Regions from separate parts of the Vibrio sp. 1078-1 genome, predicted to be linked through region 2. Evidence: predicted binding sites of a transcription regulator. Region 2 holds the regulator's gene; each other region holds the start of a gene.
The links. The regulator PurR, encoded in region 2, represses purine synthesis genes. The targets are predictions, from matches to a motif close to TNANGNAAACGTTTNCNTNA.
Positions count from the first base shown of each region.

Region 1: a site for PurR is predicted at 1,083-1,102, ahead of metK (methionine adenosyltransferase). Genes of this name have one in related genera too.
Region 3: a site for PurR is predicted at 1,176-1,195, ahead of glyA (serine hydroxymethyltransferase). Genes of this name have one in related genera too.
Region 4: a site for PurR is predicted at 1,122-1,141, ahead of R7190_RS17580 (NupC/NupG family nucleoside CNT transporter). Genes of this name have one in related genera too.

Region 1 is NZ_JAWOWM010000013.1:19,099-21,300, forward strand. Features, by position in the region: gene metK (methionine adenosyltransferase) at 1-937, opposite strand, end outside; gene tkt (transketolase) at 1,253-2,202, shown strand, end outside.
Region 2 is NZ_JAWOWM010000002.1:133,411-135,612, reverse strand. Features, by position in the region: gene torD (molecular chaperone TorD) at 1-421, shown strand, start outside; gene purR (HTH-type transcriptional repressor PurR) at 889-1,893, shown strand; cyclic di-GMP riboswitch class I at 2,181-2,202, shown strand, end outside.
Region 3 is NZ_JAWOWM010000009.1:168,212-170,413, reverse strand. Features, by position in the region: gene glyA (serine hydroxymethyltransferase) at 1-1,119, opposite strand, end outside; gene R7190_RS17170 (YitT family protein) at 1,467-2,069, shown strand; gene R7190_RS17165 (winged helix-turn-helix domain-containing protein) at 2,160-2,202, shown strand, end outside.
Region 4 is NZ_JAWOWM010000010.1:65,891-68,092, reverse strand. Features, by position in the region: gene R7190_RS17585 (LysR family transcriptional regulator) at 80-1,024, shown strand; gene R7190_RS17580 (NupC/NupG family nucleoside CNT transporter) at 1,282-2,202, shown strand, end outside.

The DNA.
Region 1 (2,202 bases), on a different contig from region 2:
CCATGATAGACGTTGGATCAGCAACACCGATTGCGTAAGAAAGTTGGATCTCACAACGGTCAGCCATGCCTGCGGCTACGATGTTTTTCGCTACGTAGCGTGCTGCGTATGCTGCACTACGGTCAACTTTTGATGGATCTTTACCAGAAAACGCACCGCCACCGTGACGAGCTGCGCCGCCGTAGGTATCTACGATGATCTTACGACCAGTTAGACCACAGTCACCCATAGGACCGCCGATTACGAAGCGACCGGTTGGATTAATGAAGAAGTTTGTTTCTTTGTTGATCCACTCAGAAGGTAGCACTGGCTTAATGATCTCTTCCATTACCGCTTCACGCAGGTCTGAAGTTGAGATTGAGTCACAGTGTTGAGTTGAAAGAACAACCGCGTCGATACCAACGATGTTACCTTGATCGTATTGGAATGTTACCTGAGATTTTGCATCAGGACGCAACCAAGGTAGTGTGCCGTTTTTACGAACTTCTGCTTGCTTTTGAACAAGACGGTGAGAGTAAGTAATTGGCGCTGGCATTAGTACTTCAGTTTCGTTACAAGCGTAACCAAACATGATGCCTTGGTCGCCTGCACCTTGTTCTTTAGGGTCAGTTTTATCAACACCTTGGTTGATATCTGGCGACTGTTTACCGATTGTGTTTAGTACCGCACAAGAATCTGCGTCAAAGCCCATATCTGAATGTACGTAGCCGATTTCACGAACGGTTTCACGAGTTAACTCTTCGATGTCTACCCATGCTGAAGTCGTGATTTCACCACCCACCATTACCATACCGGTTTTAACGTAAGTCTCACATGCAACACGAGCCTTTGGATCTTGCTCTAGAATCGCGTCAAGAACCGCATCAGAAATCTGGTCTGCAATTTTATCTGGATGACCTTCTGATACTGACTCAGAAGTAAACAGGTGCTTAGCCATGTTAGCTCCACTATATCTGGTTTAAAACTGGGGAATGATAAACTCTCCAGCGCAAATTAATACTAATTTTTGTAGGTGTATCTACATCTAGACGTCTATTCTAAATTTGATTGCTCGAATTACAAGCTCTTTTTTGGTTTTTGTTATAACCAAACGTTTGCCTGATTTATTGATAATTTTAAGAACTTCGAACGATTTGGCGCGAAAGGTGCAATATTTGTGAGGTTTTGGACTGGAAAACGTTTGCACACCCAACAGGGCTTTGAGAGAATTATGACCTACTTTTCGTTTCGCTTAATGTACTCAGGAGCAGACATGTCGTCTCGTAAACATCTTGCCAATGCAATTCGTGCTCTAAGCATGGATGGTGTTCAACAAGCTAACTCAGGCCACCCAGGCGCACCAATGGGTATGGCTGATATCGCTGAAGTTCTTTGGCGCTCTCACCTAAACCATAACCCTTCAAACCCAGAGTGGGCCGACCGCGATCGCTTTGTGCTGTCAAACGGTCATGGGTCAATGCTTATTTACTCTCTACTGCACTTAAGCGGTTACGAGCTATCTATTGACGATCTGAAAAACTTCCGTCAATTGCACTCAAAAACCCCAGGTCACCCAGAGTACGGCTACGCGCCTGGTATCGAGACAACAACTGGTCCTCTAGGTCAAGGCATCACTAACGCTGTTGGTATGGCGATCGCAGAGAAAGCACTAGCGGCACAGTTCAACAAAGAAGGTCACGATATCGTTGACCACTTTACGTATGTGTTCATGGGTGACGGCTGTCTAATGGAAGGCATCTCGCATGAAGCATGCTCTCTTGCTGGGACGTTAGGTCTAGGCAAACTGATCGCGTTCTGGGATGACAACGGCATTTCTATCGACGGTCACGTTGAAGGCTGGTTCTCTGACGATACACCTAAGCGTTTTGAAGCGTACGGCTGGCATGTAATCCCAGCAGTCGATGGTCACGACTCAGACGCGATCAACGCAGCAATTGAAGCAGCAAAAGCGGACCCACGTCCTACGCTTATCTGTACCAAAACAATTATCGGTTTCGGTTCTCCTAACAAGTCTGGTTCGCACGACTGTCACGGTGCACCACTAGGTCACGATGAAATCCAAGCGGCTCGCGAATACCTAGGTTGGGAGTACGGCCCATTTGAGATCCCGGCAGATGTTTACGCTGAGTGGGATGCAAAAGAAGCGGGCGCCGCGAAAGAAGCAGCTTGGAATGAAAAATTCGAAGCATACGCTGCAGCTTA
Region 2 (2,202 bases):
TGCAGCTGACTTTTGTGAACTGTTTTTGAAGACAGAAAAATACGGCGCTCTTCCTTACGCATCCATGTACATTGGTGAATCAGGTTTACTGAATGACAAGCCAGCTGAGGAAATGGAAAAGTTGATGGCTGAATTTGGCGTTCAAGTAGACGAAAACCTAAAGGAACCTGCGGATCACTTAGCCGTTGAGCTCGACTTTCTCGGGAACATGATTATCCGCTCAAACGAGCTTGAACAAGAAAAACACATGGAAGAAGCCTTCGTTAAACAAAACGACTTTATCCAGCAACAATTGATGTCTTGGTTACCTCAGTTTTCAGACAAATGTAAACAATTCGACGAATTTGGATTTTACTCGAGTGTCGCGAAACTATTAGTTGCATTTTGTAAACTAGACAGCGCCTACCTTCTTGGTGAATAATTGCCGCCTATTTTTAGGGAGCCTGCCTATCGGGCTTCCTGTATGCCGAAAGTGACCAATTGTAAGTAACTTGGGTATAATATTCGTTTGCCTTAACTTAGCGCAAAGACGCTTGGTTATTTAGCAGTCAAAATGTGACTTCAAATACACAAATCTCGTGCTGAAAACATTGCTAGTCAGTCCACATAGGGCTAAAATGTGAGCGCAAACGATTAAATATGATTTATATGTAAACCGCTGAAATATAGCGGTTTTTGTGTTTTCTTAACAGGTTGATGGCAATTTCTCATCAGATAGAAAAAAGATAAAATTCATCGACCGATGCTGCTACGCACCCTTTTGTCGCACTTGGATCAACCGCTGCCGAGACACTTAGCGCCAATTTTATATTGCTAGGTGTGAAACCATTAGAGCATCAGGTACATCCAATACGACATATTTCAGTAGCTCGATACAGGACACCATTTATGGCCACGATAAAAGACGTTGCTCGCTTAGCCGGCGTTTCCACTACGACAGTTTCGCACGTTATCAATAAAACGCGTTTCGTTGCAGAAGCAACGCAAGAAAAAGTAATGAAAGCCGTTGACGAGCTGAATTACGCGCCAAGTGCCGTTGCACGCAGCCTAAAATGCAACTCAACTCGTACGATTGGCATGTTAGTAACTCAATCAACTAACCTATTTTTCTCAGAAGTGATTGATGGCGTTGAGAGCTACTGTTACCGCCAAGGCTATACTCTGATTTTATGTAACACAGGCGGGATTTACGAAAAACAACGCGATTACATTCGTATGCTGGCTGAAAAGCGCGTTGATGGCATCCTAGTGATGTGTTCTGACTTAACCGAAGAACTAAAAGAGATGCTTGACCGTCATGCGGACATTCCTAAAGTGGTCATGGATTGGGGCCCAGAGAGCTCGCAAGCAGACAAAATCATGGATAACTCAGAAGAAGGTGGCTACATTGCGACCAAACATCTGATTGACAATGGTCATACGGATATCGCTTGTCTAAGCGGTCATTTTGAAAAGCTTGCTTGCCAAGAGCGCATTGCAGGTTTCCGTCGCGCAATGAGCGAAGCGAACCTAGCTGTAAATGAAGACTGGATCCTTGAAGGTAACTTTGAATGTGATACGGCCGTATTAGTTGCAGATAAAATTACCGCAATGGACAAGCGCCCGACGGCGGTATTCTGTTTTAACGACACAATGGCTCTAGGCCTAATGAGCCGCTTGCAACAAAACGGGATCAAAATTCCTGAAGATATTTCAGTGATCGGCTACGACAACATCGAGCTTGCAGAATACTTCTCTCCACCGCTAACGACTATCCACCAACCTAAACGTCGTGTTGGTAAAAATGCATTCGAAATTCTACTTGAGCGTATCAAAGATAAAGAACACGAAAAACGAATTTTCGAAATGCAACCTGAGCTTGTAATTCGAAATACTGTGAAAAAAATGAACTAAATTTTACTGTATTTAACCGTGTTAAATAAGCGCTCTACAGGGGCGCTTATTTTTTTGGAAAAATTAAGCATTCTCTAATACTTCACACCACTCTAATAACAATTGACTAACGTTAACTCCCTGTTTTATATAAATGTAATATATATTAAGAACTCCTTTTCAAAGGCCAATTTGCACCTTTCCATATGCAAAATAGAGCATTCAATCTATCATTTTTATTGAACCGATATCACACTTTTAACGCTAAACCGTGATGTTAATTCAATATAAGAAGTATGCTCATTGTGTCACGCACAGGGCAAACCATTC
Region 3 (2,202 bases), on a different contig from region 2:
GAAGCCACGGCGAGTGATCGCTGGCGTACCTACACGGATACCAGACGTTACGAATGGGCTGCGTGGGTCATTTGGTACTGAGTTCTTGTTTACAGTGATGTTTGCAGCACCTAGTGCCGCGTCTGCGTCTTTACCAGTGATATCTTTGTCGATTAGGTCAACAAGGAACAAGTGGTTTTCTGTACCGTTAGATACGATTTTGTAGCCACGCTCTTGGAACTGACCAACCATTGCTTTTGCGTTTTTCACTACGCGAGCTTGATAAGCTTTGAACTCTGGCTCCATCGCTTCTTTGAACGCTACTGCTTTACCAGCGATAACGTGCATTAGAGGGCCACCTTGACCACCAGGGAACACTGCTGAGTTCAATTTCTTGTACATATCTTCGCCAGCATTTGACAAGATAAGACCACCGCGAGGACCTGCTAGTGTTTTGTGCGTCGTTGTTGTTACCACGTGAGCATGCGGTACTGGTGTTGGGTATTCACCGGCAGCGATAAGACCAGCTACGTGCGCCATATCAACAAATAAGTAAGCACCTGCTTTGTCAGCAATTTCACGCATGCGTTTCCAATCAACGATTTGCGAGTAAGCAGAGAAACCACCGATGATCATCTTAGGTTTGTGTTCAAGTGCTAGCTGTTCCATCTCGTCGTAGTTGATTTGACCAGCTTCATCGATACCGTAAGGGATAACGTTGTAGTGCTTACCCGAGAAGTTTACTGGTGAACCGTGAGTTAGGTGACCACCGTGCGCTAGGCTCATGCCTAAAACTGTATCGCCAGGGTTAAGAAGCGCCATGTAAACTGCGCTGTTTGCTTGAGAACCTGAGTGAGGCTGTACGTTAGCGTACTCACAACCAAATAGTTGGCATGCACGCTCAATTGCTAGTGCTTCAGCTTTATCTACGTACTCACAACCGCCGTAGTAACGCTTACCTGGGTAGCCTTCAGCGTATTTGTTCGTTAGCTGAGAACCTTGCGCTTCCATTACACGTGGGCTTGTGTAGTTTTCAGAAGCGATAAGTTCAATGTGTTCTTCCTGGCGAAGAGTTTCTTCCTGGATAGCTGCGAACAGTTCCGCATCGTAATCTGCGATGTTCATATCACGCTTAAGCATCTGTATCTCCTGACTCAGATTAGTACTGAAAGTTGCAAAAAAACTGTTGAATGACCCGACGCAAACGTTTTCGTCACCCTAATGGCGCGCATTCTACATAATTTGATTTAGGTCATAAAGAGAAATTTACAATTTTTCTCATGCAGTTTTTTCATGATGACAAGCAATGTTTACCATGCCAGCATTGCAATCGCATAACGACAATCTATTGCCTGTCAAATTTGTGCTTTACACCCTGTAAAACAGCAATTACATAGGTTTACCGTAAATTTTACCCTCTAGCTACCGAAAAGATCATCTTTTTACTACTATGCACGCCTTATTTATCACTAATGACTGCAATATTGATGGAAAAACACTCATTAAAAGAAGACTGGATAGCGATTCTCACGGGTACCTTTTTAGTAGCTCAAGGCGTTTTCTTTCTCCAATCCGCGAACCTTCTAACGGGAGGCACGACTGGATTGGCTCTGCTTATTAGCCAATTTACACCTTTTACCTTTGGTGTGCTGTACTTTTTAGCAAACAGTCCTTTTTACTTACTAGCATGGAAACGCTTCGGCCGTCATTTCGCCATTAATAGTGCCATTTCTGGCGCGTTGGTTTCTATCTTTGCCGATCATCTTTATTTGCTAATCTCGCTCGAATCGGTAAATGAAGTTTATTGCGCCGTCGCAGGCGGGCTTTTAATGGGGCTCGGTATGCTGATCCTATTCCGACATCGCTCCAGCTTGGGTGGCTTTAACGTGCTGTGTTTGTTTATCCAAGACAAATTTGGCATTTCAGTTGGCAAAAGCCAAATGGCAATCGATGCATGTATCCTGTTTGCTTCATTCTTCTTTGTCACACCAGAAGTGATTGGCCTTTCAATTTTGGGGGCGTTTGCACTCAATCTCGTGTTAGCGATGAACCACAAACCGCACCGCTATTCCGTGACCTACGGTTCATAAATTTTTGATAATGATTGAAGCGCGATTTATAAGATTTCGCGCTCCAATCGCTATATAATACTTCGCGATTTCCAAATAGATCGGTACGGTATGCGCGACTTTCTGCAACAAGCTAAACAGACTCACAGTTGTA
Region 4 (2,202 bases), on a different contig from region 2:
AAACAATTCGGCATCCAGTCTTCAATACAAGGGCTCTTCGGAGCCCTTTGTTTTTTCTATAACCAAATCGAGGTAAAGCGTGTTATCTGAACGTGCCGCACAAATGGTGATTTTCTCCGCTCTTCTTAAACACAAAAGCTTCACAGCTGCTGCAAAGAGCTTAGGCGTGTCGGTGTCTCATGTGAGTAAACAGTTGAGTCAGTTAGAAGCGTCTCTTGGTATCAAGCTTGTTCAACGCACTACGCGAAGCTTTACGCCGACAGAGGCAGGGAAAACCTTTTTTCATCACTGTGAGCAAGTGGTACAAGCGGTGAGCAGCGCCACATTAGAGATGGAAACCCAGCGGGATGAAGTGGCAGGTTTGGTACGTCTTGGGTTGTCGCAATCATTTGGTACCTTACACATTATTCCAGCGATTCAAGAGTTACGCGAACTGTATCCTCAACTTCAAGTGGAAGTACATCTGTTTGACTATAAGGTCGATATGTTAGCCGAAGGGCTCGATTTATGGGTAACCAACAACGAGCATTTGCCTGAAGGTTACATTGCGCAGCGTTTGACGGATTGCCAGTTTGTTGTTGCGGCATCGCCAGATTACTTATTGAAACATGACTCGCCAACAGAACCGGATGACCTATCTGCTCACAACTGCCTCATATACAGAAGCTGGGAGCGTGACTATACGGGGTGGGCGTTTACCAAAGATCAGCAAGAATTGAACGTAAAAGTCTCGGGTAACTATTCAGTGGATCTGGCAGAAGCCGTCCGGGACGCGGCTATTGCAGGTTGGGGTATTGCCTACCTTGCCACTTACTTGCTGGGTGATGAGTTCAGAACGGGTAAGTTAATACAGCTGTTACCTGACTGGAAAGCCAGCCAGTCGATGCCGTTTTATGCGGTATACCCAAGCCGCCAACATATGCCAAAAAAAATATCCGCAGTGATTAACTTTATCAAACAGAAGATCGGCAACCCTTGTCATTGGGACCAACGTTTAGCACCTTACATCTCTATTCCTAAATAACAGGATCAATGACGTTGTAGAACGACACATAAAGTGATTCACTTCACAAAAATTTTTCCTGAACCAGAAACATATTTTCCATATGGAAACAATTAAAATAAGCAAACGTTTATCTTCAATAAATTCAAGTGGTTATTTTATTGGTCAGTTATTGGTCTCTTAAACTTTTCACACTGTTAACATCCTCAACTTGCAGCATTTTGAGTCCGCTATACAATCCGGTGCCTTCCATATCCCCCTTCTGTCGGATTCATTTTATGAACTCAATTATTGGTATCGTAGCCATACTATTCCTAGCATGGCTACTTTCTACAAATAGAAAAAATATAAAGCTGAGAACGGTGTCGTTTGCGTTTGCTTTGCAGGTACTGTTTGCGTTGTTGGTTTTATATGTACCAGCAGGAAGAGATGCGCTGAATTCAGTGAGCAGTGTTGTGTCGAATTTGATCAACTATGGTCAAGAGGGCATTGCGTTTTTATTCGGTAATTTGGCGACAGGGGGCTTCACCTTTGCGATCAATGTTCTGGGTATCATCGTTTTCTTCTCCTCTCTTATCTCAGGTCTTTATCACATTGGTGTGATGCCAAAAATCATTAACTTTATCGGTGGTGGTATTCAAAAGCTGCTGGGTATCGGTCGTGCGGAGTCTTTGTCTGCAACAGCAAACATTTTTGTCGGTACCATTGAAGCACCATTGATGGTAAAGCCTTACCTAAAACACATGACTGACTCGCAGTTCTTTGCAGTTATGACAGGTGGTTTAGCGTCAGTTGCTGGCGGAACGTTGGTCGGTTACGCATCACTGGGTGTCGACCTCAACTATCTTATTGCAGCTGCATTTATGTCGGCACCTGCCGGCTTGTTGATGGCAAAAATTTTAATGCCAGAAGATACGGATAAAGCAGCAGATATCGACATTAGCCAAGTTGAAATTCCACGTGCAACCAACGTAGTAGAAGCATTAGCCGATGGTGCCATGGCGGGTGTACGCATTGCTGTATCGGTCGGTGGTACGTTACTGGCGTTTATTAGTGTCATTGCAATGCTAAACGGTATGTTAGGTTGGATAGGTGATCTGATTGGGACACCATTAAGTTTTGAGCTCATCCTAGGTTTTGTGTTTGCGCCGGTCGCTTGGTTGTTGGGTATACCATGGCAAGAAGCAACCACAGCAGGC